Regions from separate parts of the Paenibacillus sp. CAU 1782 genome, predicted to be linked through region 1. Evidence: riboswitches for the same ligand, from Rfam matches in the RefSeq annotation. Region 1 holds a riboswitch; each other region holds the start of a gene.
What was found. Region 1 has a riboswitch for cyclic di-GMP ahead of ACX93W_RS14520 (methyl-accepting chemotaxis protein). Riboswitches for the same ligand answer to the same signal wherever they lie in the genome.
Positions count from the first base shown of each region.

Region 1 (7,718 bases):
AAGAAATCTTTTGACGCTTCTATCGCAGGAAAAGACCAGCGGGACTTCGCTACATCGCGGAACGTTTGTTCATTATCCGTCGGAATATCCAGATAAAAGGCCAATGTGAGCAATTGGGCGAACTGCTCGCGCGTCACCGGCGCGGCAGGCTTAAATGTATTATCATCAAATCCTTTGACAACGCCTAGCTGAACAAGGCTATCAATTTCATCCTTTGCCCAATAGGTGCTGCCTACATCGCTGAATGACGGACTGTTGTCTGCGTAAGCCGCGACGGTTGGAATCATAAGCGCTAGCGCTAATGCCATGATTAAAATCTTAAATTTTGACTTCCCCATCTTGTCCCCTCCATTTTCTTCAATAGGGACTATTTTACTATAGTATTTTCCATTCGTCGATAAAAAAAGAGAGTTCTTCCATCCCCTAAAATCAGCTAGTTTCGTGAACTAGACTTTAAATCGATTTAGCATGGTTTTCAGCTCATCCGCGGTGCGTGTCAGCTGTTCCACGGAGCTGTTGATTTCCATAATGGAGGCAAGCTGCTCTTCCGACATAGCAGCAATCGTTTCAAAGCTTTGGGAAGAATTTTTGGCGATTTGCACACTATCCTTAATCTCGGATTCCACACGTTCCGTATTTGCGTTTAACCGGTCGGCTGCTGCGGCAATTCTGTCCATATGAACCGATACGTCCGTCGTTGTGGTCACAAGACTCTGGAATAAAACGCCGACCTCCCTCACTTGCTCCAGGCCAAGCGTAACTTCTCCGGTTCCTTTATCCATTTTGCCCACCGCTTGGGAGGTGTCGGCTTGTACCTGATGGATGAGATCGGCAATCTGATTGGCGGATTCCGTCGATTGCTCGGCAAGCTTGCGGATTTCATCCGCCACGACAGCAAATCCCTTCCCATGGACTCCTGCTCTGGCAGCCTCGATCGAAGCGTTGAGCGCCAAAATATTGGTTTGGGAAGCAATCGATGTAATCAGGGACGTAATGTCGCCGATTTCCTCCGAACGCACGCTTAACCGCTTAATGCCTGAAGCAGCTTCGTTAACCGTCTGCTGGATGGAATCCATCTGATTGGTCAAGCCGATGACGGCTTCATTGCCTGTTTTTGCTCCTTGGGAAGCCTCGGCGGCAATGCCGGAGGTTTGGTTGGATGTGTTCAAAATACCATAGACGCCCCCTCCGATTTCCCCAATCAAGCCCAAATTCCGCTCATACCCCGTCATCTGGCCTTGCAGCCCGGCATTTGCCTGCTGAATATTGGTTGTGGTTTGCTGAACCGTAGATGAGATTTGATCCACGTTGCCCAATAGATGAGACGATGAGCCGGCTACAACCTGTCCCTTATCCAAAATGGATATGATCAGCCCCTGCAGATTTTCAAGCATTCCGTTAAAGCTTCTCGAAAGCTCGCCGATTTCATCCTTGGTTTCAAATGCCAGCCTAGAGGACAAGTCTCCTTCGCTCGCGGAAAGCCCCTTTAGCTTTTCGTTCATGACGGAAAGCGGCTTTAACGTTTTGCGCATGACCGTATAAATGATTGCAGCGGAAACCAGAAGACAAACTATCGTGACCATAATTGAAAATCGCAGCAAGGCGTTGGCTTCGGCATAGGCTTCGCTCTTGGGAACCATGATTGCAATGCCCCAATCCATCATTCCTGATTTACCGTAAACGATCATATGATCCGATCCATCAATAACGGCTTCACCCAACCCCGTATCGCCATTGGTGCTTTCAGCTACGATTTTATTAATCGTTTCATTCCCGTAATCGGCCATATTTTTCTGCAGGGTATCTTCAGGATTCTGGCTGGCCACAACCGTGCCTTCCTTTGTATATACAATCGCATGGCCGCTTTGGCCCAATTTCACCTTGGAGATCAGATCAATCAAGTCTTGTATAGGCTGACCTCCGTTGCCGACGCCAACGATATTTCCTTGGTCGTCCCTTACAGGAGTAGCCGTAAGCACAATCGGCGTCCCCTCAACCCCGGGAGACTTCGAGCCTACCGGATCGATGGTGACGGTCTCGCCGTTGATCGCCCTTTGAAAATGAGGAAAATCCTTTACATTCGTTGTGGCTCCCGGCAAATAAAGCGTGCCGTCCGGGGCAATAAACGCAAATTCATCCGGATTTTCGGTAATGTCCGTCATTCGGTTGCTGTAAGCAAGAATTTTGGGAATGTCTCTGTTTCTCACGTCATCCGATTGGCTTAATGCCTGGTATTTGGCCTGGGTGCCCTGAATCCATATATCGATGTAATTTTGAACAACGGACAGCTGCTGCTCCGCCTGTTCCTTAAAGTTTTCCTCCAATGTCGTTTTGGCCCTATCGTAGCCAAGGAAAGACACACAGCTTAGCGATACGGTCATTAATAGAGTGGTAATCAGGCTGCTTTTGACGGTTAGTTTCATTGTAATCACTCTTTTTCTATCGAAAATTTTTGGAATACAAAAAAATCCAGTCCGAATAGACTGGATTTTGCGTGCACATAACCCTTCCTTATTCGGCGGCCCGGCTGTCATCGCGCGTAACGCATTAGACCCGCAGCTTTGCGTCCCCGCCTTTCGGCGAGTTTGCCTTTATCGAAAAGAATATCGGTTAAATGACACTTTTCTTTTATAGTTGTGCATTAATTATTTATCAAAATCCTTTTAAAACGACACATTCAGGAAAAAGGATGCGGAATCGCCAGCATTGGCGCGTCTTATATCGCCGCCATCTTAACCAGCATTTACGTTCGCACAGGGCCATCATAACACAGCCATTTCAGGGCTAACGACAGTGGTTGGCAAAAACAGGATGAATGACCCTGTTAAAAACAGGAATGAACCAAGCCCTAAGTCATACAACGGAATGGCGAGAGAGATGTCGCAGCTCGCGAATGAAATGCTGTTCATTATTTTTCGTATCGTCAGGGTGGAAGGCATGTCCGGATCGAGGCGCCCAGATTAACTGTTTGTGTTTGGCTTCCAACTCATTATAAAAGCTCTCCACTAAGCTTCCGTGCACCTGAAAGTCTTTGGCGCCATGAATGAAAGTAACAGGAAGATCTATTTTGTACCCATCGCCCATGATCTGGTGATTACTTAATTCCTCCACGAAACGCTGCGTATAGACCAGCTTAAATCCCCTGTAAAAGCTATTGATAATATCCTTAAACGAATAAGTCTCCGACCGCAGCATATTGATGAAAATCCCCCACATGCCAGGGTGCTTGATCGCTTCATCGGTGTAGATCAGAGTATTGAACCTTTGCTGCCAAATCCGCATAGTTGCCCATTGCTTAAAGCTTTCCGTAAACGGAGGTTCGCCTATTGCTTGAAGCTCGCGCAAAGCTTTTTGGTTCCCTCGTTTTGCCGCCTCTTGTTTCAGCCACTCCAACGAAAGCCTGTCGTTTTCAGTCCAGCTGACCAATTGCGAAAAACCCGTATACGAATAAAATTTGTGCGGCGAACGAACAGCCAGACTTAAACCGATCGTGGAGCCCCAGGAATGGCCTGCGAGGAAAATTTTAGTTTGCTTAAAGCGTTGGCGCAAATAGTCCGTTAACTCCTCCGCATCGGATATAAATTGCCCCACGGTTAAGGTCTCCCGGGGAATTGTTTTGGAGTAAGATTTCCCCGTCCCTCTCTGATCCCAAAACACAACGACAAAATGCTTCACTAATTCCCGGGTATTGGTCACAATCGTATAGTCTTGTCCCTTGGATGAAACCCCAGGCATGGGCATCGAGGGTCCTCCATGAAGGATTAACAGCACCGGTTTGCCAGGGTTCTCTCCCTGCAAAAGAATGCATTGCTCGACACCTCCAAGGACCAGCTTTTCTACCGAGCTAATTCCCGTCCGAGGTATGCAAAAATCGCGTTTGGCAAACCGCTTTATCATTGCTTCGCCCCCGACGCATTCACGAAATATTGGATATGGTTCGCAACATGCAGCTCAACGCCATCCGTCGTTTGCCCCTGCGACCGTAACAGAATGTAGTCCATAACCATCATAAACAACGGGTATTGATATTCCACCGCCAGCAGTTTGGGATCCATTGCCTTTAACTTGCCTGCTTCCGCCATTTTTGCAAACACGATAGCCAGACATTCCACTGTTTTTGCGACAATATCCCCACTGTAAATTTCTGCGGCCTTGGCATGCCGGAAAAGCTCGAGATAGACAATACGCCACATTTTCTGATGGATGGAGTCATCGATATGGCGTTTGAAGTTCAACCATCCTTGCTCCAAAAACGACTTTAAGTCCATCTCCATCGCAATCTGATCCACCTTCTCCATCGGGGGCAATATTTCCGAGCAGGATTGGCGAAAGTTCCAAAAGATCGTCTCGATCAGCTCATCCTTGTTTTTGAAATGTTTGTATAAGGAGCTTTCCTTGATCCCCACCTCTTTCGTAATGTCCCGGATCGAGACACCGCTGTATCCTCGCCTCGAAAATAGATCAATCGATGTCTCCATAATCTTTATTTTTGTCTGGTTCGTAATGGCATTGGCAGCCAAGTCTGCATACACCCGATTTCTCTCTATGCTCAACAGATAAAACCTCCCGCAAATAAGGCTAACGGCCGTTAGCTTGATTATAAGGATAACAGTCGTTAGCCGTCAAGTTTTAGAGGATTTGGCAAACTCCAAGTTTCTTCCTTTGCTATTGAACTGATTTAGGCGATAATAGGATAGAATCAATAACTTTGGAGGTCCCATGAAGAAATTAGGAAGAAATGACGCTTGCCACTGCGGCAGCGGATTGAAGTACAAAAAGTGTTGCTTAAGCAAGGACGAGGCTGGAAAAGTAGTTCCGATTACTTCCTCGCGGCCCCTTTCTTTAACAGATATGATTGACCAGCAACTCCAATGGCCAAACGAGCTGCATCAGCAGATCGCGCATCACTTTCTGCAAAATACGACCGGCTTATACTCGGATGAGCTCATTGGCAGCTTTATTAAAATCTGGAACGCATACGCCCATGAAAGCCGCCCTATCTCGCAAAAGCTGGGAACATTCCCTGCGGCGCTGGAATATTTGCTTTGCCAAAATTACGATTATCCTGCTACCCAAAGCGAGCTAGCCAAGAAATACGGAATTTCTGCCACAACGTTATCAAACAGAGCGGAACAGATTTACTTTTTCTTGGAGGATCATGCCGATATGCTCACTGTGCCCAACGGGCAGCAGCATTCGGCCGCCGACAATCCGGGCTCACGAGTTGCCATGGAACAGCAAATAGCCCGAATTCACGCCCTGCTTGACGAGCAGAATTTCGAAACGATAGAAGAGGCCAATGCTTTTTTACAAAAAAATATGCACAAAGCCCCTTCCGGCCGCAACAGCCAGAGCAAGGAAGAGCAAGCCTCCGACTTGATCTATTCGGCATGGGAAGAATCCGATCCGAAACGCCGGATTAAGCTGGCTCAGGATGCGCTGGCGCTTCACCCCGAAAGCGGAGATGCCTATAACATTTTAGCCGAATGCACATCAACGCCCAAGGAAGCCGCCTACTTCTACAGGCAAGGGATGAAGGTTGAGGAAAATCGTTTGGGCAAGGCCTTTTTCGAGGAGAACAAGGGATACTTCTGGGGGTACCTGCCGACAAGACCTTTTATGAGAGCAAAATTCGGACTTGCGCAGATCTGTGCGATGATGGACAATATGGCCGAAGCCATCCAGCATTACCGCGAGCTGCTGGAGTTGAATCCAAATGATAATCAAGGCGTACGAGAGCTGCTGCTGACCGCTTATCTGGAGACGGAGGACTGGAAATCCGCCAACCTTCTCTTTCAACAATACAGCGAGGATGAAAGCGCCGCTTATCACTATAGCCGGGTTCTCGTTGAATACAACTTAAATGGAAAAACTTCTCGTCTGACATCGCTGATTAAAACGGCGATTTCGCATAATCCGTTTGTCCCGGCGTATCTTCAAGGTACAAAAAGGATGCCTCGCAGCGTACCCAATGTTATTGGGTTTGGAGATGAAAGGGAAGCTATTGTTTACGTTTCCGGGAATCGTCACCTTTGGCTGGCCAAGGGCGAATTGTTGAATTTGCTTTCGAAATAGAATAGGACAAGGGGAGCTGATCCGTTACATGCGGCTCCCTGGTTTTTTGTACGCCTACAGCCGTTCTCCACACCTCTTCATAAAACCCATCAGACTCACCATGAGAATAATCGAGCCTACAAACAATGCTATGGCCATCAAAACAAATAACGCCGGAATAATGACTACCACCATACAGACGAGGCTCACAATTTGGATAACAAGAAAAAACGTCCATTTTTTACCCGCTTCCTCCGCAAGATCGCTTTGATCCGCTCTGAACGCCATCTCCCTAATCCCCATCAGCAAATGGTAAACAACGGCTAAAACCAATAGGATAGATACGATCCCAAACAACAGACTAAACAAATCGACATTGAGGTTGTCAGCCGGGACCTGATATCCGGTAAAACATCAAAGCCTTGAATTCTGAAACTGAACATGATAAACAAAAATCCCCAGAAAAACTTGTTAAAAGCACCTTGATTCATAAGCCCTCCTTATTTTTGTTTTTATTACAATTATACACAAAGAAGCATTTGCTGATGAGCAAATATCCGATTCGATATAGCTTTTACCTATAACCAGGTATGTTTTTTTCGTATTACCTCTATCTTTGGCCCCCATGCTACAATTTAAAAATTACAATTGCGACCAGACAAAATGAGGAGGTTCTTTGAATGACCGATAAATTCCAGATCGTAGGCAGCTTATTGCGTCCCAACGAGTTATTGAAATATAAAACCCAAATCGAACACCGCGATGATATCCATTACCCTTTTTATGAAAACTTTGAAGGCTATGAGCAATGTGAAGATAAAGCGATTCAACAAGTTGTTCAAAAGGAAATCCAGCAAAACTTGTCGGTTATTACCGATGGCGAATTTTCCAAATCGATGTGGCATCTGGATTTTGTATGGGGCTTTGAAGGCGTTGACCGTTACATCGCAGATCATGGATACTTTTTCCGCGATACCGACGGGAGCTCCAAATATGAAACGCGCAAAGACATCGGCTTGCGCATTACTGGCGAGCTAAGCGGCAAAAACCACCACTTTATCAGCATTTTCAAAAAGCTCAAGGAAACGGCTGGCGATCATGAAACAAAGCTTTGTGTACCGTCTCCTTCGCATATTTTTGGCGAGCTTTCCTGGTCGGACAATATCGGCGGCACAGCGGCTGTCTATAAGGATACAAGCGGGCTTAAACAAGGCCTGGTGAAGGCATACAAGGAATTCGTGGAGGAATTTGCCGCGGCCGGCGGAAAAATTCTGCAATTCGATGACTGCTTGTGGGAGCTCTTTGCCGATGATAACCCTAACTCCCCTTACACGGGCGAAAATATTAATCAAGAGGAAGTTCAAGCACTGGCTACCGAATTTATTGATATCAACAATACAATCATCGATTTTGGCCATAGTCTGGGGCTGAAAATGTGGACCCACAACTGCCGCGGCAACTATGATTCCCGCAACATGGGCGGCGGCTCCTACGCCAAAATCGCCAATCTGTTCCTGAAGCAGCTGAAATACGACCGCTTCTTCCTGGAATGGGACGATGAGCGCGCAGGTTCCATTGAAGCGCTGGAGGTTTTCAAGGATAAACCCGAAACCGAGATTGTATTGGGACTATTGTCCTCCAAAACCAATACGCTTGATGACGAG
Region 1 is NZ_JBTOLL010000005.1:227,550-235,267, forward strand. Features, by position in the region: gene ACX93W_RS14515 (S-layer homology domain-containing protein) at 1-338, opposite strand, end outside; gene ACX93W_RS14520 (methyl-accepting chemotaxis protein) at 447-2,423, opposite strand; cyclic di-GMP riboswitch class I at 2,515-2,600, opposite strand; gene ACX93W_RS14525 (alpha/beta fold hydrolase) at 2,854-3,897, opposite strand; gene ACX93W_RS14530 (TetR/AcrR family transcriptional regulator) at 3,894-4,553, opposite strand; gene ACX93W_RS14535 (SEC-C metal-binding domain-containing protein) at 4,720-6,075, shown strand; gene ACX93W_RS14540 (hypothetical protein) at 6,130-6,342, opposite strand; gene ACX93W_RS14545 (cobalamin-independent methionine synthase II family protein) at 6,735-7,718, shown strand, end outside.

Region 2 (7,718 bases), on a different contig from region 1:
GTTCAGTGTGTTCTGCGGATGCCAATAAGCATCCAGGCCCGCAGGTCCGGTCAGAAGCAAAGTAGCGCCCGATTGGCTTACCAGATCAAGCAGCCTGTTCAAGGCTTCAGCTTCTATGTTATGGGGGCTAGGCAATAAAATCAACCTTGGCGGATTTTGCTCCAGCGCCTCCAGCTGATATTCGCCGGTTCCCCGGAAATTGCGCTTCAGTTCATAGGCCAGCGTACGCGTTGCCGCAGTCGTCGCTTCAAACGCCAGCTTCCGGTTGGAGAAGTCGTTGGAATACGGGAAAACAACCGCGATATCCTCTAGCTTCCGGTTCCGGAACAAGTCGCGGATTTCCGCCATAAATGATCCAAAGCGGTAGGAAACATCCGCTTCCGGCTTCTCCGTTCCGTCTGCGCGCAGCGCTCCGATATGGGACTCATTGGCATTGTCCATATAGAAGTTGGTGTTCCAGATCCATTGGACGGCGCCTGCTCCGCCGGCAGCAAAGGCGTAGGCGTATTTACGCTCCAAAATGTTGTGAAGCTCTTGTTCGGTCCGCTTGGCGCGGCCATCGGGCGTTTCCACATACATGATGCCCGTTTCCTGCACCAGGTTTGGCTTATCCGCCGTTTTGGCAAAAATGCCGTCCCACAGCAGTTGATCGTTCAGCCACCAGGAGTGAACCGTCGTATAGTCGACGGCTTCGCCGTAGAAGAAAGGCGATGGACGCTGCGCGCCGAGCGCTTCGTCCTGGCCGACCGTTACCATATGGTTCGGACATTCTTCCTTGATGGCGGCATACAGCTCGCTGGCCCAGCGGTTGTGCATGTCCATCGAGAACAGGACGTAGTCGAGCCATTGAAGCCCTTTTTTGCCCTGATGCATATCTTGTACGTCAAAATTGATTTTCTCTGCTTCAGGAGGCCCCGCTGCTTCAAAATCCGGCAGTTGAACCGGCGTCATATTCCATCTCTCCTGCAAAGCTTCGATCGAGCCATGGCGCTGACGCAGCCATGCCGAGTACGCTTCGCGTTCGTACACGTCGCCGCAGGTGCGCGGGCCGTCGGAGAAAATGCGAACCGGGTCGAACATCGAAGGTTCGTTGATCAGATCCCAATCCACGTTGGCTGTATCCCGATGACGGGACACGATGGCTCCGATAAACCGCTTCTGGGCTTCCACGCTGCGCGGGTCCAGATACGGATTGACGCCTTCCCAGGTTTCCGGAGTAAAGGAGAAAAACGTAAATGTAACCTGCAGATTGTAGCTTTTGGCTGTCAGCAGGAATGCGTCGATCGCCCGCAGGGCATCCTCCGAAGCATGGCCGTCTGTCTGCATAATATTGCGGTAGGCGGTCCAGATGCCGGTCCGAATCCAGTTGATGCCGGCATTGCTCATCTGCGCCATGTCGCGGCTCCAGACGGAAGCATTAGGCAGGAACAGGAACTTGCGCGCAACATCGGACGTCATGTAGGTCATGCCGACAACGGGCAGAGGGCGTCCGTCCTTTTGGAAGTAGTCGCGGTCGCAGGTCACGGGTTCGCCCTGTGCCAGGAAAGCGCGGTCCATCCCCCAGAAGCCTTGACGCAATACGCGAACCTCGCCGCTTGCCGCTTCGGCGCGACATACGACCTCATAGTAGCCGGACTGGATGTCAAAAGGAAGCGTGATGTGCCTAAAAGACAAGCGCTGGGACGATGTCACTTTCTCTTGATGTTCCCAGAGGCGCGATGCTTCCGATTGCCCAGCTGCTTCTCCTTGGCCTGCGGCTTCGCTCCGTGCGGAGAGGGCATCGGACTTCACAAAGTCGACTGTCAGAGTTACGTTCCACTCTTGACCTGACGTAGACGTTGGAGCAGCTTGACCGTCACCGGCTGCGTTGCTGGCCGGAGCTGCCGCATTGGCCGATCCTGAAGCGGTTTGCGATGCCGCCGCTCCAGCGGATGAAGCGTTCTTTTTGCCGGTTGGTGCGCCGCCTTGACCCAGCCATTGATGCTGGAACGTTAAAGTGGCCCGTTCACCCGGCTCGTAGGACGCGTAGTTTGGCTTCAGCCAAAACTCGGTCACGGACGCTGCGCAATAACGCGCCCAAGCCAGCAGCTGTTCAGCGCCGCCATTTTGCCAAAAGCGATCTCCGATCGTCTGGTTTACGAACAGCCAGCGTCCGCCCTGGAATTTGCCTTTGGTATTTTCCCAAAGCACAACGGGCGCAGCGACGGAACGTCCGTCTTGCGATACCCCGGTCAGCAGCGGAAACAGATGAGCGTCCATTGGGCCTGCGGAGCCCATCTGATGAGGAAGCTCGCTGTTTTTGGATACATGCGGCACCATATTCCATGTTGGCTCTATATCGAACAGAATCTCCGCGCCCTGCAGCAGAGGAATGTCCGAATTGGCGGACAAGCTCGCAACGGGTGCAGGATCAACCGGCAAAACCTCATGGATGTGCAGCTCTTGGTGGTAGGCCGTTTGTTCGGTGCCGGCTTTCCAGCCGGACTCGGTCCGTTCAACAGGAAAGCGGAACGGGGCTCCGCCGGCGCTAATTAATCCGCCGCCGCGCTTCAGAAACGCAGTGATGCTGCCCCAAGCCGCTTTAGGGAAATACGGCGCATGCAGATTGACGAATACGCCTTCATTTAGCTCATCAAGCTTTTCAGCCAACTGTTCGGCAAGAACGAGCGTGGCATTTTCCGCAAGCTGTTGAATGCCCTCCAGGGAAGCCCTGGAGGGTGTCGGAAACTGTGAATCGGCAAAAATCAGGATCGATTTGCTCATAGTAAGTTGTCCTTCATCGCTTTGTATACGAGCTGGGAGAACAGGCTGTTGGACCAGGCGAACCATTTGCGCGTGAACTGAGTCGGATCGTCGGAATGGAACCCTTCGTGCATGAAGCCGGTATCGGCATCGGTGGACTCCAGCCAGTTAATCATTTTCAGCTTTTCTTCTTTGTCGGTAGCTGTCAGTCCTTGCATGGACAATGCCATGTGCCAGATATAGCCCGGAGGCGTGTGCGGGCTTCCGATGCCGCTAGCCGCGCTTCCTTCGTAGTAGAAAGGATTTTCTTTGCTAAGCGCAAAACGTCTGGTGTTGAGATAGATAGGATCGTCAGCCGGAGCATAGCCGAGATAGCTGATCGACATCAAACCAGGCGTACCCGCATCATCCATCAGACAGTAATTGCCGTAGCCGTCGGTTTCATAGGCGTAGATTTTTCCGAATTCAGGATGGTTATACATGCCGTACAGCTCGATGCCGTGATTAACGTCGGCCTCAAGCGCCGCAAGCTCCTGAACAAGCTTCATGTCGCGGAAAACCCATTCCGCAATTTCACCCATCTGGCGAAGAGATACAACGGCAAACATATTGGCAGGCACGTTGTAATGGAAATCGCAGGCATCGTCGCTGGAACGGAAGCCGGACCAGATCATGCCGGTATAGTTGACAGGCATGCCGAGGCCGTTGTTGCGCAGCGAATCGGTTGGAATGCCGTTGTTGCGGGTAAAGCGGTAAGGCGATTTTTCAAAATGGTGCTGCTCTGTGCGCCACAGATCCAGAATGGCCAGCATAGCTTGCTTGAAGCCCGCGTCGAAAATATCCGCATTGCCGGTTTCTTTCCAGTACAGATAAGCCAGACGAATGCTGAAGCAGATGGAATCCAGCTCGAACTTGCGCTCCCAAACCCATGGTGACATGTCCGTTTCGTCCGTTGTATTCCAATGCCAATCGTTCGCGCTTTCATTGAATGCGTTCGCATAGGGATCGATCAGAATCATTTCCATATGACGTTTGATCAAACCGGCGATAATGCGCCCAAGATCCTCGTCTTCGGCCGCCAGCGGAACGTAGTGGATCACTTGCTCAACGGAATCGCGCAGCCACATGGCCGGGATGTCGCCAGTGATGACGAAGGTCGTGCCGTCGGGCATCAGCTTTGTAGTGGTTTCAAGCGTATTGGGAAAACAGTTTTTAAACAGCTGAAGTAATTTTGGTCGATGAGCCAGCTTTTGCTCAGCCTCGCGCAGCACATCTTGTACAGCGTTTGGCAATTCCAGGCTCGGGATTGTAACTTTTGGCAATCTGAATTGTTCCATGAATCGGGAACCCCCTCAAAACGAATAGTGCTACCTTTAAGTGCATGTTCAAAAAGTCCTCTAAGATAAGCTTACCTTAAAAATAACGGATTAAGCCTCATGCCGACAGCTAACAAATTAAAGGAATGCGGTAAAAATTAAAGAAAGCTGCCGATTGCCTTCTGTCTGCTCTTTTCGCATACGGAGGCAAGCCGTTTTTATGAGGGGAATGGTTGGAGATTGGTACATTATGCTATACAATAAGCTTAATAGAGTTAAGAAAGGAAGGAGATTTATTCGTGCATTCATTAAAAAGAACGGTTGCCCTGACATTTGCCATGCTGCTGCTGTTGGGACTTATCCCTGCTGGCGTGTGGGCTGCCGATGCTTCAAAACCGACCGTGGTCAATGTCAAAACCCAAGCGGTCGGACTCGTATTTGACGGACAAGAGCTGAAGCTGCCGGAAGGCCAGCATTCTTTTATCTATCAAGGCAGGGTGTATCTTCCCATTCGTTACATATCGTATGCTCTTCAGCAAACAGTAGGCTGGGACGGCAAAAAGCTGCAGGTAACAGTGGATGAGCCAAACGAAAAAGAGCTGGAGGAGCTTCAAAAGCAGCTTTTGAACAATAGCTCAAGCAAAGTCAAAGACTTTAAAAGCGTAAACCTGCCGGTTCGCACGATTAATGCGACGCTGCTCTTTAATGGAACAGCCAAAACATTGCCGGAAGGTCAGTCTCTGTTTATTTACAGCGGCACGATCTATGTTCCGGTTCGCTTCCTTGCTGAAGCGATCGGCACGGAAATGAATTGGGACCCTGTGAGCCGGACGGTAAACGGAGAATCCGAGGCGTATCGGGCACAATTTAATGAAGAAACGGTTCCCGGCAAACCGGGCGGCAATAATGGCGGTGCGTCTGGCGAAAATGGCGGAGCGGGAACGCAGCCTGTAGCGGGCGGCGGCGCAGGCGGTGGGGGCGTTCCTGCCAAACTGACCTACGAGCAAATTACAGCTAGCGCGCAGAGCTCTCTTGAAACGTTGAGAGACAGCTGCAAGGCAACATTGATCGGTCTGGGACTGGACTATTATGCAACAAGCGACGCCGCCGCAAAAGCACAGATTAAAGCCCAGATTAGCAAGGAAGTGGATAGCTGCACAAGCAAGTTTGAATCCCTTTTGTCCAGCGTATCTGCAAGTCTAACCGCAAACGGTTATAGTACAGATATCATTGAGGAGTATCGCAAAGCGTTCCAGGCGGAACTGGCCGCTGGTCGAGCTATAGCCGGGAATCTGGGTTAACGGTCAAAAGAGCCAGCATGTTTGGCGAATTCCTTCTTCTTCACATATTTGAATGGAAATAAGGGGCTGTCCAAAAAGTCAAACGCTCTAACGGACACGGAAGTCCGTTAGACGCGTAAAACGCAGATTTTGAAATGCTAACGGACATCCTTGTCCGTTAGAGCCCCAAAATGGGTAATTATTGGATAATTTTCGCTGTAACGGACATCAATGTCCGTTACAAACGCAAAAAGCTAAAAAATAAGCGCTAACGGACACGGATGTCCATTAGCGTTTTTAATTGAATCAGATACGCGGATCGGCTTTTCGGACAGCCCCTTTGTATGCTGCCAGACCTAACTGCATCCAGGCTTGTTCACTCCTTCGACGTCATTTGTTCAATGGAGCGACAGGTAACGGCAGAATTGTTGTCAGGCAGTGGTTTATTTTTCTATGAATCTATTGAATTGTGACAAAATCGTGGTAGAATAGAACTAGATAAGCAATACACGATAACGGCAAACCTATCGAAAGGTAGGGACGCAAAGCTATAGGGCCTTCCTAATTGATGGCAGCCAGCTACCGAATGGACATGCTTTTTTTGTTTTTTCTGGCCCTTTTTTGAACAAAAGTAGGCCAATATTGAACAAAAGAAAACCTAACACCGATAATAGCAAACCTATCGAAAGGTAGGGACGCAAAGCTATAGGGCCTTCTACACAGATGGCAGCCTGGCCGCCGAAAGGGGATTTTCTTCATGCGTAAACTCATTACGATGGCAATTGCCGTAATTCTCCTGTTCACTTCTGTGCAAGTTGCATCGGCACAAACCTCGAAAGGTACTGAATGGTTGGGCACCGATCTTCTGTCTCAAGGCGCCATTTCGGTTACCTACAAAGTAAACCCCAACGTTTCGACCAAACTAATGATCACCAAAGGCAAAGAAAGCTACACGTACAATTTGATCGCCGGACAAGCTACAGAGACGTTCCCTTTGCAACTGGGCAATGGCGAATACAAAGTCACTGTGCTGGAGCATGTATCTGATAAAAAGTTCAAAGGCGTCCTGCAAAGCACGGTGACGTTGAATGTGAAGGATGAAAAAGCGGTTTATCTTAACTCTATTCAAAATGTCAGCTGGACAAGCACCAGCAAAGCGATTGTTCAAGCTTCCCAATTGGCTAAAGGCAAAAAGACGGACGAAGAAAAAGTTAAGGCTGTTTATGACTATGTCATTGCAAACATCGCCTACGATAAAAAATTGGCGGCCAATGTGCCCGCTGATTATCTTCCCAGCATTGACCGCACATTTTCGACAAGAAAAGATATTTGCTACGGGTATGCCGCGTTAACTGCGGGTATGCTTCGCAGCCTCGGTATTCCAACCAAACTCGTGATGGGCGAATCGGATTATGTGGATGTCTATCATGCTTGGAATGAGGTTTATTTGAACGGCAAGTGGGTCATCATCGATACGACAGTGGATGCGGGTTTAAAAGCAGGCAACAAAAAAATAGAGATGATTAAAGAAGCCGGCAAATACACAGCGGCTAAAAAGTACTAATACCATACATGCACACTTAAACAGCTCGCCGATATGGCGGGCTTTTTTTAATTGCAGCTGGCGAGCCTATGACGGTTAAAATATCCGTTTTCTTTTGTTGGCCTTATATTTGTACCAATACTTCCCGTCTTCATCCTTAAACAAACGTATGCCAAAAATCTTCAAAGGAGTCTGCAGCTCTGTAAACATCATATATCCGGACAGAGATCATCACCTCGCTTTACATCTATTGGAATTATAGCAAATTCAATAGAAAAAATACAGGACTAAAGTATGATTAACAGGTAAAAATGCCTACGTCAAACAAGTATAGATAAACAGATAAAGATCCGGTAGTGATTGTTGTCACTTTTTTGTCATGTGACAAAACACAATAGAAGCCGCCCCATTGACAAGGTTACGGGGACGAAGTAAAACTGCGGTAATGTATTTTGAAAAAATAGTTTTGTAGAGGTTTTTCGAAGAGTCCGATTTCTCATTGCGAGGCATAGCTGGCTGCAGAATCAGTATCAAATAAGAGATCTAGCCGAATGAAGCATAGGGAAACGAAGATTCTTACTCTATCAGTAATGAGGTGCCCATACAGTTATCACCGTTATCACTGCGTTAATATCTAGATCAATCCCGACAAACTGCATATTTTACGCGCCGAGGGTAATTCAGAATGACTGAAAATATATGTTTATAATTGTGTATATTAATGAAGTAATTTTTTAAAGCAATAATTAATCACAGGAATTTCGACAAAATATAAGAAAATCCGAAAAAAAGGGTTGCAATGTATATAAGGGTCGTGTTATATTATTTAAGTCGCCG
Region 2 is NZ_JBTOLL010000010.1:102-7,819, reverse strand. Features, by position in the region: gene ACX93W_RS18480 (beta-galactosidase) at 1-2,763, opposite strand, end outside; gene ACX93W_RS18475 (glycoside hydrolase family 125 protein) at 2,760-4,079, opposite strand; gene ACX93W_RS18470 (copper amine oxidase N-terminal domain-containing protein) at 4,358-5,359, shown strand; cyclic di-GMP riboswitch class I at 5,846-5,925, shown strand; cyclic di-GMP riboswitch class I at 6,001-6,081, shown strand; gene ACX93W_RS18465 (transglutaminase-like domain-containing protein) at 6,096-6,902, shown strand.
Region 2: it holds a riboswitch for cyclic di-GMP, as region 1 does, so the genes downstream of both, ACX93W_RS18465 (transglutaminase-like domain-containing protein) here and ACX93W_RS14520 (methyl-accepting chemotaxis protein) in region 1, are expected to answer to the same signal.

Region 3 (7,718 bases), on a different contig from region 1:
AAGGTCTGTGGGGGATAGGGAAGCAGCATCGGAAAGGGCCGCTGCCCTCATCACGGGAGCATCCAGCGGATTTGGCATGTTGACGGCGGTTAAGCTGGCAGAACAGGGGTATCGGGTTATTGCCACGATGAGGGACCCCGATAAGTCGGCGGAGCTGCTGGAGCGGGCCAGGCGCGCCGGGGTTGCGGACTCAATTGAAATCCGCAGACTGGATGTAACGGATTCAAGCGCGATAGAACGTGTTGTTGCCGAAACGATGCAAAACCATAAGAGAATTGACGTTCTGGTCAACAACGCAGGTTTTGCCGTTGGCGGCTTTGTGGAGGATGTTCCGATGGAGGACTGGCGGCGGCAGATGGAAACCAATTTTTTTGGACTTGTGGAGATGGCTAAAGCGGTTATTCCTATCATGAGAAATCAGCATAGCGGCATGATTATCAACATTAGCAGCATTAGCGGACGTGTCGGGTTTCCCGGTTATGCGCCTTATGCCGCCTCCAAGTTTGCGGTAGAGGGGTTTAGCGAAAGCTTGCGGCATGAACTGAGTCCGTTTGGCGTCAAAGTGGTCCTGGTGGAGCCGGGAGCGTACCGGACCCCGATTTGGGACAAAGGTTTGGGACAAATAAACAACCCTGATCATTCGCCTTATCGGAAAAGGCTTCAGGCCATCATGAGTTATTCGCGCCGGTCGGGAGAGGCGGCGCCTGATCCCCAGCAAGTGGCCGATTTTATCGGCAGGCTGGCTGGCAGCCGCTCGCCTAAACTTCGTTATCCGCTTGGACAAGGCGCCGTGCTAGCGTTGTGGAGCAAAGCGCTGCTGCCGTGGAATTGGTTCGAAGGCATCATCCGCCGCGGCACCCGTTAGGGCGCGTACACACACCCTGGGAGGTTAATTGGAAAATCAACAGGGAATGAAGTACAATAAGCAGGATGTGTTAAGCGAGGGCTTAAAGAGTTTAGTTCTAAGCAACCACTTGAAGTCGGATTTTGCAATAATGGAGGATTATATGTTGAATTGGAAGTCGATTGTAAAAGGAATGGCAATGGGAACGGTCGAAACGGTTCCCGGCGTCAGCAGCAGCACGATAGCTATGTTGATGGGAATCTATGAAAATTTGATTGAAGCGATCGGGAATTTGACCTCCAAGCGGTGGAAGGAAGGGGTCGCATATCTGATTCCGATCGGAATCGGAATGATCGGCGGTTTTCTGGTATCGGTATTGCTGATCAGCTATTTGCTGGAGCATTTCATGCAGCCGACGCATTTCCTGTTTATCGGGCTTGTTATCGGAATGCTGCCATCCCTGTGGAAGACCTCGCGGCAAGAAGCCAAAAGCTCTTTCCGGTTTATCCATGTTGTTCTGATCCTGCTGGCTTTTGCCGGAATTGCCGCAACCCGTTTCCTGGATCAGTCCGGGGTAGCGACGATGAGCAATTTGTCGGCGGGAGACTATCTGTTTCTGTTTGCTTCCGGCTGGCTTGCCAGCACGGCGCTGATATTGCCGGGAATCAGCGGCGCTTTGGTGCTGACCATTCTGGGCGTGTATTACACGGCGATATCCGCCATATCGGAGATGGATATTCCGATTCTGCTCGCGATTAGCGCCGGCATATTAGCAGGCGTGCTTCTGACAAGCAAGCTAGTGCGGTTCCTGTTAAAGCGGTATACGCTAATTATGTATTCGTTAATGATCGGCATGGTGGGTGGTTCCATCATCGTGTTGTATCCCGGTTTTCCTAGCGGCGTTTTGTCCATTGCCGTTTGCATCGCCGCATTGGGGGCAGGCTTCGTGATTGCTCTGTTTGCGGGACGAATTAGCCGGAAACAACAAATATAAATAACGAATTTAACAGCTCTCTCTTGTAAGCCAAGTGTGGCGGTTAGGTGCTTCGGGTCAGAACAGTCGTGTGACTCAAGTCCAACCGACCGATCTTGCTGCTGCCAGGCGGAGGGCTGTTTATTTTTGCTTTCCTTTTTTGGGGAGACAATATGTGTTCACATCACTTTGAAGTTAAATTATGTTAAACGATATTGCCACATCAGAGAAAAACTACTATAATTAGTTCATTGTGCCTATCTAATGTATGTTATTATTTACCTTAGTGCCGCTGAACCGATAATTGAATAGCCCGGCAAACCTATCGAAAGGTAGGGACGCAAAGCTAAAGGGACTAAATCCGCGGGGATAAGTCAGCCAGTTGCATAATCGTAATTGGTGAATGATGGAGGAGTATCCATATTCGCCTTTTTTGTAGTGGCGGATTTGCGGGTAATTTTGGAATAGCAGCCGGGTGAACAGGCAGGTGCTGGCATTAATTTAGAAGAGTTGCAGAAGTAGGAGCAAGGCATCTAAGACTAACGGGAGGGCAATACATTGAGACAACATGAGCAGGCAAACAAGAGAAAGAGATTTTTTGGCCGTATATCCGTAAAAATGACAAGCAGTATTCTAACTCTGGTCCTACTGATATGCGCGGTATTTGCAGGTATGGAAGTTGTAATCAGCCAAAAGCTTGCGAAACAGCTGGAGGATCAGTTTGTGATCCGGCTGGAAACGAATATTTTGGAGCTTCAAAATTATCTGCACTCGATTCCCGAAAACGCCAGTGAGATCGACAGTGTTAATCACCCCGCCTATATCAAAATAAAAGAACGGCTAGAGCAAATTAAACATGACAATTATCTCGAAAACGTCTTTATTCTGGGACGGCTCCAGGGACGGGAACAAATTATTGTTTTGACCGGGGACGAGGATTATTACGGCCAAGATTTCGAGTTTAGCTCAGAGATCAATCATACGATGGAAACCGGGCAATCGACCATCAGCTCGATATACGAAGATGGATTTGGTACCCATAAGTCGATCTTTATTCCACTGTCGGACAGCAACGGTCAAACCTTCGGGATAGCTGGCATCGACATTAATGCATCCGTTGTGCCGCAGGTTAAAAAGGATATTTTCTGGACAACAACCACCATTATGATTGCCGTGGCAGTCATTGGCTCGCTGGTAGCCTATTTGATTAGCCGCAGCATCACAAAGCCGGTTATCGCTCTTATGCACGGCGCGGAAAAAGTGGCGGCAGGCGATTTAACGCAGCAGGTGGAGATCAAACGGAATGATGAGCTTGGCAAGCTGGGCGAAGCTTTTGGCGATATGCGCCGGAATCTGGAGAAATTGATTACGCAAATTTCCCAGTCGTCCACTACCGTGTCAGGGACCAGCGAACAGCTGTATCATGCGGCAAACGACATGAGCGCAAGCTCGCAGCAGGTGGCTACCTCCATGAACAGCATGAACGAAGGAGTTGCCGAAGTTGCAACGTCCATCGCAGACAGCACCGCATCCATTGTGGAAGTCAATTCGGATCTGACGAGAGTGACAGCGGAGGTTAAGATGATGCAGGAGATGGCTAATGCAGTGGCCGGCCAATCCGAGGACGGGCAACAGCTGGTTGAAAAAACGCTTAGCCAGATGAATACGATCCAGCAGGAAATGCAGCAGTCGCAGGAAGCGGCTGCGCAGCTTGGCTCCCGTTCGAAGGAAATCGGCGAAATTATTCATATCATTACCGAAATCGCGGCGCAAACAAATTTGCTTGCGTTGAATGCCTCCATTGAAGCGGCGCGGGTCGGCGAGCAAGGAAGAGGATTTGCCGTTGTAGCGGGCGAGGTGAAGAAGCTGGCGGAGCAATCTTCCGAAGCGGCCAGCTCCATTACGGAGCTGATCTCCAGTACACAGCATGAGAGCGAGCGGGTGCTGCAAAGCATTGCCCAAGGCAATCAGGCCATCGAAACGGGCCAAACCTGGATTCATGAAATGTATGAAAATTTCAAAGTCATTTTCAACGGCGTTTCTTCCTTTTCGGGTCAGATGGAGGGTTTGAAGCAGGCGCTCGAAAAAGCCGACAGTTCCTTTGAGATGATCTCCAACGCCATGCAAAAAATATCCGGTGTTACAGAAGAGCAAACCGCCGGATATGAAGAGGTTGCCGCGGCGGTTGAGGAGCAAAGCGCTACGATGCAGCAAATGACGGCTTCTTTCCGCAATTTATCCCAGATGGCTTCGGAGTTGCAGCAATCCGTTCAATTTTTTACGATCAAGCAATAAGATGAAACGGACAAGGCACCGGCTGGAATCCGGAGGAGTGGAAGGAAGCTCAGCGGACCTTTGTGAAGGAAATGCCGAACAGGGAAATCATTGATGTGGATAGCTCCCACTACGTGCATGATATTCAGTATGAAGCTATTGCTGAGAGGATTAAGGTTTATTTTGAAAAAACGCAAGTTCTCGGGATCGAATAACCCGGAACTTGCGTTTTTTTCTAAAGTTTTAAGAATGGATGAAGCGATGGTGAAAAAAGGAGCGTTGACAGGACTCAGGCAGCATGATTATATTAAATATTATAATTCCAATTGAAATACTATGAATAAAGTGGTGGAGGTGTTTCTGCTGAATATTGAAAACATAGAAGCGTTTGTGTATGTGATTCATTGCGGGAGCTTCAATAAGGCGGCGGAAGCGTTGTTCCTTTCCCAACCGTCGGTTACGGCCAGAATAAAAACGCTGGAGCAGGAATTAAACTGCAAGCTGTTTGATCGAGATGGCAAGCAGGTCAATATTTCAGAGGACGGTAAGCGGTTTTTGCCTTTTGCCCAGCAAATGCTGCATGTGTACAATACCGGGAAGCTGTATCTCAATCAGAAAAAATCGCTGCCTAACGAATACCGGATCGGGTGTACCATTTCAGCAGCAAACTATATTATTTCCGACTTAATCCCTTATTTGAAAGAGCGTTTTCCGGCGGCCAGCTTCAAGGTTGCGACGGGGACCACCGATTATATTGTAAGCAAAACGCTGAATAAGGAAGTGGATATCGGACTTATTCGCAAGTCCCATCATCCCGCGCTGCAGTCGCATCGTCTATATGTCGATCCCATCAGGCTTTATGTATACCGCAACCATCCGTTTTTATTGGAGGAGGACCATATATCCGTCGAAGATGTCGCCAAGGGGCCGCTCGTATTTTTTGAATGCGGGTCGCTGGATTGGCTCCGTATTCATCGCATCTTCGAAAATCTGGAGCAGCCGCCGAACATTGAAATTCAGACGGATAACTCAGAAGCTGCCAGGAAATTGATACTTCGAGGGGCCGGTATCGGCTTTTTGCCCAGTTTGAGCGTGCGCCAGGAAGTGGCGGATGGGCTCCTGTATCCCATTTTGCTGCCGGAAACGGAAGGCATTGCGCTTCAAACCAACGTGGTTGCTTGCCCGGGAGAGCATGCGGAGCTGTTCGAGGCGGTTGTCCAATTCAGCAAGAAAATAGGCGGATTGGATTATTGAATTGCCATATAGAAGTTATCTATAAGGAAACCCATTGACGTCACTCATGCCGGAGTGATACTTTTTATACAACAAATAATTCACACTTATCGGGTATGAATTATATGATTAAACTATCAACGCTTAGCGGGGGGAAATCATTATGAAAAAATGGTCCATTTTAACGGTTACTGCAGTATTGACACTGGCGTTGACGGGGTGCGGAGCCGGAAGCGAAACAAAGTCGACATCAGGATCTGGCGGAGAAGCGGCGCCAATTAAAATTATTGTTGGCACAGGCACGCAGTTTCCCAATGTATGCTTTATTGACGAAAACGGAAATTTGACCGGGTATGACGTTGAGCTGGTGAGAGAAATCGACAAACGTCTGGATGATTATGAGTTTGAATTCCAAACGCTGGAATTTACCAACTTGCTGCTAAGCCTGGAAACGAAAAAAATCGATATGGTTGCCCATGAAATGGAGAAAAATCCGGAACGCGAAGAGAAATACCTGTTTAACAAAGAGCCTTATTCGCACTGGAAAAATAAAGTCGCAGTTGCAAAATCCAATAACGCTGTTCAATCCATTGATGACTTGAAGGGCAAAAAAGTGCTGACAACGGCTACAAGCGCGCAGGCGATCCTGCTTGAAAACTATAACAAAGCCAATAACAACGCGCTGGAAATCGTGTATCAAAACGGCGCCGCAAACGATTCCGTAGCTCAAGTCGTATCCGGTCGCGCAGAAGCATTCCTGGCGGCGGACTTTACTCTTCCGCTCATTGATCCAAACGGCGAATTAAAGCTGGTTGGTTCTCCGCTCAGCGAGTCCAACACCTTGTTTATGTTCCGCAAGGATGATGCCGATCAGCAAAAACTCGCGGACCGCGTAGACGAAGCGCTGAAGGAAATCAAAGCGGACGGCACATTGAAGCAGTTGAGCGAACAATGGCTTGGCGCGGACTACACAACTTCGGAAATCAAATAATACCGTCAGGAAAGGCAGGCCGCAACAATGGGAGCAACTTTTGACTTTAGCTTCGTCATTCAGTACTTCATCAAGCTGCTTCCGACCGTTCAGCTTACGCTGTTAATCGTGGCTAGCGCAATCGTGATCGGACTTGTCGTCGGCTTTCTTGTAGCCCTTCCGCAAATGTACAACATTCCGGTGCTGAAGCGAGTATCCCAGGTATATATCTCCTTTTTTCGCGGCACGCCGATATTGATTCAGTTATTCCTGTTTTATTACGGATTGCCGGAAATGCTGAAGCTGATTGCCGTGGATACCGCCAGGGTGCCCTCCTTGTATTTCGTTATCCTGACCTATGGTTTGCACAGCGGAGCTTTTATGTCGGAAATGATTCGGGCATCCGTTGCCGCTGTGGACCGGGGACAGGTGGAGGCTGCTTATGCGGTTGGCATGACGGGGCCGCAAGCCTTCCTGCGAATCGTGCTGCCCCAGGCGATTGCGACCGCGCTGCCGGTTTTCTCCAATCTGGTCATTGCCAGCTTGAAGGATACATCGCTAGCCTTCAGCGTAGGCGTCATGGAGCTGACGGGCAAAGCGTCTACGCTTGCGGTTGTATCCAGACATCTGATCGAAGCCTATATTTCACTTGCTATCATCTATTTTATCGTAAGCTTTGTGTTGGAAAGGCTGCTCCGGCTGCTTGAGCGGAGAGTGCAGAAGAGGGGGATGGCGCCGATATGAAACTGGATGTTTCCTTTATCTGGACTGCGTTTGTTGAGCTGTTAGGCGCCATTCCGGTTACGCTCGCCATTACGGCTGTATCCGTCATATGCGGTTTTTTGATCGGAACAGTCGTTGCACTTTCCCGGCAGTTCCGGGTGCCGGTGTTAAGCCAACTGGGTTCGGCTTATGTCACCTTCATCCGCGGCACACCGATGATTACCCATCTGCTGTTGATCTACTTCGGCGTACCGATGCTGCTGGACGCTATCGCGGAAGCGCTTGGTCTTGGTTTTCGATCTGCTTCCATCCCGATGATCGGATTTGCTTTTCTATCGTTTTCGATAACGGCAGGGGCTTATGCGTCGGAGGTGGTCAGATCGGGATTGCTTGCCGTGGATCGAGGACAGCTCGAAGCGGCCTATTCCATCGGAATGACGCCTCTGCAGGGACTGCGAAGAATCGTGCTGCCGCAAGCTTTTGCTGCCAGCCTGCCCAATATCTCCAACATGCTGATCGGCATGCTGCATGGTTCATCGCTGGCGTTTACGGTATCGGTGGTCGAAATAAATGCCAAAGCGCAAATTGTGGCAACGACTAACTGGAAGTTTTTTGAGGCTTATCTGGCTGCGGCTCTTATTTATTGGGGCCTGACATTTTTGATTGAAAGGCTGAGCGCGCTGGCGGAAAAGCGGTTCAAA
Region 3 is NZ_JBTOLL010000001.1:1,897,274-1,904,991, reverse strand. Features, by position in the region: gene ACX93W_RS08955 (SDR family oxidoreductase) at 1-865, shown strand, start outside; gene ACX93W_RS08950 (DUF368 domain-containing protein) at 894-1,838, shown strand; cyclic di-GMP riboswitch class I at 2,123-2,207, shown strand; gene ACX93W_RS08945 (methyl-accepting chemotaxis protein) at 2,376-4,112, shown strand; gene ACX93W_RS08940 (LysR family transcriptional regulator) at 4,446-5,345, shown strand; gene ACX93W_RS08935 (transporter substrate-binding domain-containing protein) at 5,488-6,315, shown strand; gene ACX93W_RS08930 (amino acid ABC transporter permease) at 6,343-7,038, shown strand; gene ACX93W_RS08925 (amino acid ABC transporter permease) at 7,035-7,718, shown strand, end outside.
Region 3: it holds a riboswitch for cyclic di-GMP, as region 1 does, so the genes downstream of both, ACX93W_RS08945 (methyl-accepting chemotaxis protein) here and ACX93W_RS14520 (methyl-accepting chemotaxis protein) in region 1, are expected to answer to the same signal.

Region 4 (7,718 bases), on a different contig from region 1:
CTGGGGTCCGGGCGGTCCAGTGGCGCCGGTAAAGCCCTGCAGTCCGGCAGGCCCGGTAGCGCCTGTTGCTCCTGTCGGCCCCGCTGGTCCGGCAGTTCCCGCCGCGCCAGCGGGGCCGGTTGATCCTGTGGCGCCTTGAAGGCCGGCAATCCCGGCAGGCCCGGTAGCCCCAGTGACGCCCGTCGCGCCTTTCGCGCCAGCCGGTCCAGTCGCGCCAGTGTCGCCCTTCGCGCCTATTGCTCCTGTCGGCCCCGCAGGACCGGCAGCCCCCGACGCGCCAGTGGCGCCCGTCGCCCCGGCAGGGCCAGCAGGACCTGGCGTTGCCGAGTAGCTTTCCGGCAGCATTGTTGCTTTGATTTTGCCAGTTGCGTCATCCATTATTGTATCAATAGCAGCCTGAAGAGCGATGTCATCATAGATTTTGACAAGCTGGCCGTTAATCATCATATACCCGTTTGGAATGGTTGCCATAATTCTCACCTCTCCTACTTTACACGTACTATTAGTAGAGTATGAGGCGATCGAACCCGATGTTTGGACTTGTGTCCCGAGAGGCGAGAGATGTGCTGCCGTAACAAACGCCATTTTTTCATTGACATGTTCTTTATAAAGAACTATATTCATTATTAAGAACGTTTAGTTGCCATGAAAGGATGGAGATGTCAATTCGACGTTTTACCTATGTCAAAATCAACAATTATTATTACTGCATCGATACCGGAAAATGGAAAATGTTTCGTTATCTGATGAATAAATTCAAGCCTCTGGCATTAGTGGATGAAACCGCGCGGTACACCCTGATGCCGGATAGCCTTGCCAAGAGCTACAGAGTGATAAAGCTGCTGCTTTACATGCACAGGGGTACAAAAAAGAACAAGCTTTCCACCATTAAGCTGCCGGTTTACGGCCAGGTCGCCTTATTCAAAAAAAACGACAACGCTTATATGGTTTTTGACGCTGAACGGGAAGTTGTTACGACCTTTCAGGCTGGTCCCTCCAAGGAAATGAAGACCGGGAAGGTTTCTTATTTGCGCAAAATCGGGCAGTCAGGCATCGGCCCCCGAATCGTGGAGGAAAATCAGAAGGAGGGCTGGTATGAAGAAGAATATTTGAATACAAGTCATGAACCGCCGGAGAAGCTGGAGCAATCCGAAAGGCTGCAAACGGAGATTATGGGATTTATCGGCCGAGTCATTAGCCAGTTTCCCATCAAAACCGTGCCGCTCACCCATTACGTCACCAAATTGACTGCCAAAGTGCCTGACAACATGATGGAGGACGAGCGTTACGCGCCAAAAATAGAACTGATTTTATCTTTCATGGCCACGCTGCGCGAAAGCCTTTCTCGAGCGGAGGAGCAAAATATCGACCTGGCTTTCTCCCATGGCGATCTGCATTTGAAAAACTTGATTCGCCGCGACGGCCGTTTAATCGGCATAGATTGGGAGTTTATGAAATGGCGCTCGCTTCTCTATGACGCCTATTATTTCTACAACTTTGTCCGTAAAGAACCCGACGCAAGCGCCCTGCTTCATGAACTGGAAACCTCCAAGGAACTGGAGCTGTCCCCGATTAACCCGGATACCTATCGCATGGTCTTTCAATTGGAATGGATTGTTCATTGGCTAGTCATTGTCGGAGACCGTCTGGAGAGGATCAAGCCGGTCCGCATGCATCACATTCTGGACAATTTGATTCAGAGCACAACACTATTTTTTGAGGGCGTGGAGAAGAGATGAAGGATGTAATCCGCAGGCTGTACGGCTTGTTCGACAAAAGAGAGAAAAGAAAGCTGGGCTTCATACTGGTCATGATGTTGTTCGCCGCATTTTTTGAAGTGCTCGGAATCGGACTCATTGTTCCTTTTATTTCGATGGCAACGAAGCCTAATCTGATTCAAGACAACAGCGTGTTGTCCTATCTGTACGAAACGCTGCAATTCACCAGCACGACTGCGTTTCTCATTTGTTCCGTAGTGCTGCTGCTGGCCGTTTTTGTGGTCAAAAATGTCTACATCCTCTGGTATCAGCACAGGCAATACAAAGTTATTCTGGATCAGCAGGTCAAGCTGTCGCAAAACCTGTTTCGCACTTATCTGACCAAACCGTATGTCTTTCACCTTCAGCGGAATACCGCCGTGCTTCTGCGCAATATCAATGTGGAGGTGCCGAAGGTTTTTCAGGGCGTTATTCTGTCGGCGCTGCAGCTTATTGCGGAAATCGTAGTGATGATCTGCATCTTTTCCCTGCTGCTGGCGATCGAGCCGATTGCTACTTTAATCGTATCGGGGTTGATGGCGGCATGCGTAGCTCTTTTTTTCGCCCTCTTCAACAAAAAAATAGGCAATCGGGGACGGGAGCAGCAAAATATAAACCGCGAAATGATCAAGTGGACCAATCAGGGACTTGGCGCCAGCAAAGAGGTCAAGGTATCCGGCAAGGAGCATTTTTTTGTGGAGGCCTACCGCAAGCATAGCGTGCGCAACGCAAACAATACCCGATATATGAAGGTGCTGGATCATGTGCCGCGCCTGTATATCGAAACGCTGCTTGTTACGCTTGTTCTGGTCATGCTGCTCGTCATTATGCTGCAGGACACCGGCGTGGAAGGCATGATGTCGACCCTGGCGCTTTTTTCCCTGGCGGCTTTCCGCTTAATGCCCTCCATAAACCGGATCGTAGGTTTGGTGACCACGATAAAATACAATATACCGGCATTCAGCGTCGTGTACGAGGATTTAGCTGTTGTTAGCGGACGGGCTTCCCGCAGGCGCGGTGCCGGGAGGCAAATGCCGACCCCGGCGAGCACGTACCGGGCAGAGCCGCTTAAGCGCTCCATTGAGCTTTCCGACGTCACTTTCCGTTATCCGGAGCAGGCGGAGGTTGCCCTCACCGACATTTCGCTGACGATTCCGGCAGGCAAATCGGCCGCCATCATCGGCGAATCCGGCTCCGGAAAATCGACGCTGGTTGACATCATGTTAGGCCTGCTGGAGCCGGAGCGCGGACGAGTGATTGTGGATGGCGTCAGCCTGAACTACCGCATGGACGAGTGGAGAAGCCAGATCGGATACATTCCCCAGTTTATTTATTTGACCGACGATACGATACGGGCAAACGTGGCATTTGGCGTTAACGAAAATGAAATCGACGACGCCAAAGTCTGGCATTGTCTGGAGCAAGCCCAGCTCAAAACTTACGTTGCCTCCCTGCCGGATGCCTTGGAGACGGAAGTGGGGGAGAGGGGAGTCCGTCTTTCCGGCGGCCAACGGCAGCGGATCGGCATTGCCCGCGCGTTGTATCATAATCCGTCCGTCCTGTTCATGGACGAGGCCACGTCGGCTCTGGACAACGAAACGGAGCAGGAGGTCATGAATGCCGTCGAAGCGCTGAAAGGCGATAAAACGATCATCATCATTGCCCATCGCCTGAGCACGATTGCTGGCTGCGACATTGTTTATGTCATGAACAAGGGCAAGCTGGTCGACGTTCAGACCAAGGGAGGAAAAGCAGAGGAGCAAGCGCGGCCGCTAGCCGCTACCGGAAGCCCTTCCTGACTACTGCGTGCGAGTGCAAGTGAATTTCGGCTATATTTTGATGGGGAACGGTATCGTCAGCCCTTGATATTCTTTAATAAGAACGAATAAGAGTCTAATTGAGAACCAGTCCTTATATTCGTTTTGTTTGATGGTCCGCATTTTTTCCGAAGTGTCTTCAGTACGTTAAGGCTTGATCATCCGGTTGAGCCTTAATGATTCGCAAGCAAGATAGAGGAGGAGAGAAAATGGCGATTTTGGTAACGGGAGGCGCCGGATATATCGGCAGCCATACATGCGTGGAATTGATGGAAGCGGGTTACGAGGTTGTTGTTGTCGACAACTTGAGCAATAGCAAGGAAGAAGCCGTGCATCGCGTTATGAAGCTTGTTGGCCGAGCCTTTCCTTTTTATATGGCGGATTTGACGGATAAGGAAAGCCTTCGCCGGATCTTCCGGGAAAACGATATTGAAGCGGTCGTTCATTTTGCCGGTTTAAAAGCCGTGGGTGAATCCGTGCAGCTTCCTCTTAAATATTATTATCAAAATATGACCAGCACGACTGTGCTTTGCGAGGTGATGGAAGAGTTTGGCGTGCATCGGCTTATTTTCAGCTCGTCGGCTACGGTGTACGGCGTGCCCGATGCTGTGCCGATCGCGGAGGAAGCGGCTGTGCGCGCCATTAATCCCTATGGCCGGACAAAAGCCATGATCGAGCAGGTATTGCAGGATTTGGCCAATGCCAACCCGGCGTGGAGCATTGCGATTTTGCGGTATTTCAACCCTGTCGGCGCACATGCCAGCGGTATGATTGGAGAAGATCCCGGCGGTTTGCCCAATAATCTGCTTCCCTATATTGCCCAGGTAGCGGTAGGCAGGCTGAAGGAGGTTGCCGTGTTTGGCGGCGATTATGATACGCCTGACGGCACCGGCGTAAGGGATTATATTCATGTGGTGGATTTGGCGCAGGGACATTTAAAGGCGTTGGAGAAAATCGGATCAGACAGCGGCTTGCATATTTACAACCTGGGTACGGGACGCGGCTTCAGCGTGCTGGAGATGATCGAAGCCTTTCAGCATGTATCCGGTGTAGCAATCCCTTACCGGATTACGGCCAGGCGTGAGGGAGACATCGGGGCGTGCTACGCCAATTCCGCCAAGGCAAATCGGGAGCTTGGCTGGGAAGCCAACCGGGATATTGTGCAGATGTGCCGCGATGCATGGCGCTGGCAATCCTCCAATCCGCAAGGTTATGTCAGAGCGACGGCCCAAACCGGCCTTGCATCCCGCTAGAGACCGAAAGGAGACAGGTGGACATGCGCAAGACGGCGGCCAAAGCCAGCGTGGTTATTCCCGTCTATAACGCGGGCCGCAAGCTGGGCCGCTGTGTGGACTCCGTGCTGGAGCAGTCATGTCCCGATATCGAAGTTATTTTGGTCAATGACGGCTCGACGGATGGGAGCGGGGACTTATGCCGCCGCTATGTGGAGATGGACTGCCGGGTATTGCTGCTGGAGCAGGACAAGACGGGAAGCATTAGAGCAAGAAGACGCGGCGTGGAAGCTGCCTTGGCTCCCTATGTCGTTTTTGCCGATGCCGATGACTGGATGGACGCAAAATTGGTGGAGTCTTTGCTTAAAGTGGCGGAGACGCAGGAGGCGGACATAGCCGTTTGCAACACGTACCGGGTAATTGACGGCTTGCCGCTGCTTCGCCGAAGAAACCGCAGCCGTTATTTTCAATCGCCGCGAAATTATGAAGGCGAGCAGATTCGCGATGAGCTTGTTGCCGCTTATTTGCACGGGCATCCGTTTCCAGCGACGCTGCATGGCAAGCTGTACCGGCGGGAGCTGCTGCTTGGCTGCGGGGCTTTTTTGGAGGACATCGTTTTTTTTGGCGACGATCTGTTCTACAACCTGGAGATGCTGTTGAACGCGCGGCGTGTTGCCGTTTTGCCGGAATGCCTGTATTATTACCGATCCGGCGGCACAACGAGCCGCTATATGCCTCATCTATTCCCGGATATCGTGAACGGCTACAGAATTCAGCAGGAGGTTGCCGATCGCTGCTTCGGACATCCTGGCGGGAGCGGGCTTGCCGAACACAGGCGGGGCATAAGCGAAATGCTGCTGAGGACGCTGTTGACTTGTCTCGTCTATTTGTTTTACGCGGATATGACTACCGGTGAGCGCATGCGGCATATTGGCGAGTATTGCAATCATCCGGCAGTGCGGGAAAGCCTGTACAACTTGTCAGGCAAAGGTTCTTTGCCGCGAAACTATATGCTTGCCCTGCAGAACCGGGATTCCGCGGGCTTGCATGCTTTGGCCAGACGGATTTATACGGGGGGGGTGCCAAAACGCGCTATACTCAAGCTATTATCTTTTATTCCGTCGCCGCTTTAATGAGTACTGGAATTATTGAACACAAACGTCCAAAAAAATTCGACAAATTGACAAATAATCTATCAAAAAACGAAGACATGAACCGACAGCATATGCATGTCCGATCGTATAAGATCAATCATGTGCAGTAAAAAGATAAGGGAGACGTTGAAATGCGCCTAGTATCTGGGCACCTTAGGCGCATGGAGTCAGTGGTGCAACCGCCCCGACGATATGGGGGATGAACATGACTGGAAATGGTTCGGAAAACATGCAGCACGGACAACTGGACAGAGAGTGGGTGGAGTTGATCGCTTGCGCACGCGCCAAAGGGCTGACACCGGACGAAGTAAGAAGGGTTCTATCTATTATCGGGGAAGAGCGCTCATCCATTATACAAGAAAGCGCTGTATGAAAGCATACAGCGCTACTCGCGATTGAATTTCCACTTGTTGAATTCAAGAAATTCCTTGAACTGTTCTTTGCTGACGCCGGAATTCATAGCTTCTCGCACAATTTCTTCCCATTCGCGGTCCAGCTCGCCGGCAGGGCGATCTTGTTGTTCACTGTTTACAAATTCCTCAACCGGCACATGAAGCACTTCGCCGATTTTTTCCAAAAATTGAATGGATGGATTTTGCTGAAGCCCTCTTTCAATGGAGCTCAAATATGATTTGGCAACTCCGGCTCTTTGAGACAATTCGGTTAACGAGAGGCCTCTCCGTTTGCGAAACATTTGAATGCGTTCTCCAATCATGACAGACTCCTCCGTTAGTGCTTCAGCCTCAAATAAGTTTTCATTTGTTTACATTATAACGGAATTCATACGCGAGGGAAAGAGTCGCCGAAGAAGGCGGCTTTTTCGCTATCTTTTGAGGTAACAAAATAGATGTTCACTAAAAAGAACGTTTTACTGAAAATATATGAAAAATATTGCAGAAACACGATTGACATTCCGTTAACAGCGATGTTAATATACAGGTATGTTCTTTATAAAGAACGAAAGCGACGAGATATGGAGGCACAAATGAGCGCGATCGCCGGGATATGGAATATATGCGAAAGCCGGAATGCCGGCGAACAGGGAGAACGACTCCGCAGGACTTTGTCGAAATGTCCCGCCGACTATGAAGGCGTATGGCAGGAGGGTCCGATGTATCTGACTTGCCGCAGCCGATGGATCACTTCCGAGGCTGTAGGCGTTCCTAATCCATACCATGACAGCAATCGGCGGTTAACCATTGCAGCCGACGCCATCATCGACAATCGCAAGGAGCTTTTGGATAGTCTTGGCATACCACCGGGACAACGCGGAGATGTCAGCGATCAGGAATTGATCCTGCTCTCCTATGACAAGTGGGGGACGGAAGCTGCTGGCAAACTGATTGGCGATTTTGCTTTTGTTCTATGGGACGGGAATAAAAACAGGCTTTACGGCGCAAGAGACTTTTCCGGCGGCAGAACGCTTTATTTCCATTGGAACGACAGCTCGTTCCGGTTTTCTTCCTTAATTAGTCCGCTTCTGGCGCTGGACGATGCAAGCCGCGAGCTAAACGAGCAGTGGCTGGCCCAATATGTAGCGATTACGGCAGTTGTGGATGTTGTCGGCATGGACCAAACAGTCTATAAAAATATTAAGCAGGTTCCGCCGGCCCATTATTTTTTGCTGGAGAATGGTACCTTAACGATGTCGCGGTATTGCAGGCTTGATTCGGTGAACAAGCTTTTGCTGAAAAACGATAATGATTATGTGGAAGCTTTCCGAGAGGTTTTCCAGGAGGCTGTTGACGCCAGAGTCCG
Region 4 is NZ_JBTOLL010000002.1:102,190-109,907, reverse strand. Features, by position in the region: gene ACX93W_RS09525 (right-handed parallel beta-helix repeat-containing protein) at 1-471, opposite strand, end outside; gene ACX93W_RS09520 (phosphotransferase) at 660-1,739, shown strand; gene ACX93W_RS09515 (ABC transporter ATP-binding protein) at 1,736-3,556, shown strand; gene galE (UDP-glucose 4-epimerase GalE) at 3,784-4,827, shown strand; gene ACX93W_RS09505 (glycosyltransferase family 2 protein) at 4,851-5,939, shown strand; cyclic di-GMP riboswitch class II at 6,071-6,154, shown strand; gene ACX93W_RS09500 (anti-repressor SinI family protein) at 6,166-6,333, shown strand; gene ACX93W_RS09495 (helix-turn-helix domain-containing protein) at 6,346-6,675, opposite strand; gene ACX93W_RS09490 (asparagine synthase-related protein) at 6,946-7,718, shown strand, end outside.
Region 4: it holds a riboswitch for cyclic di-GMP, as region 1 does, so the genes downstream of both, ACX93W_RS09500 (anti-repressor SinI family protein) here and ACX93W_RS14520 (methyl-accepting chemotaxis protein) in region 1, are expected to answer to the same signal.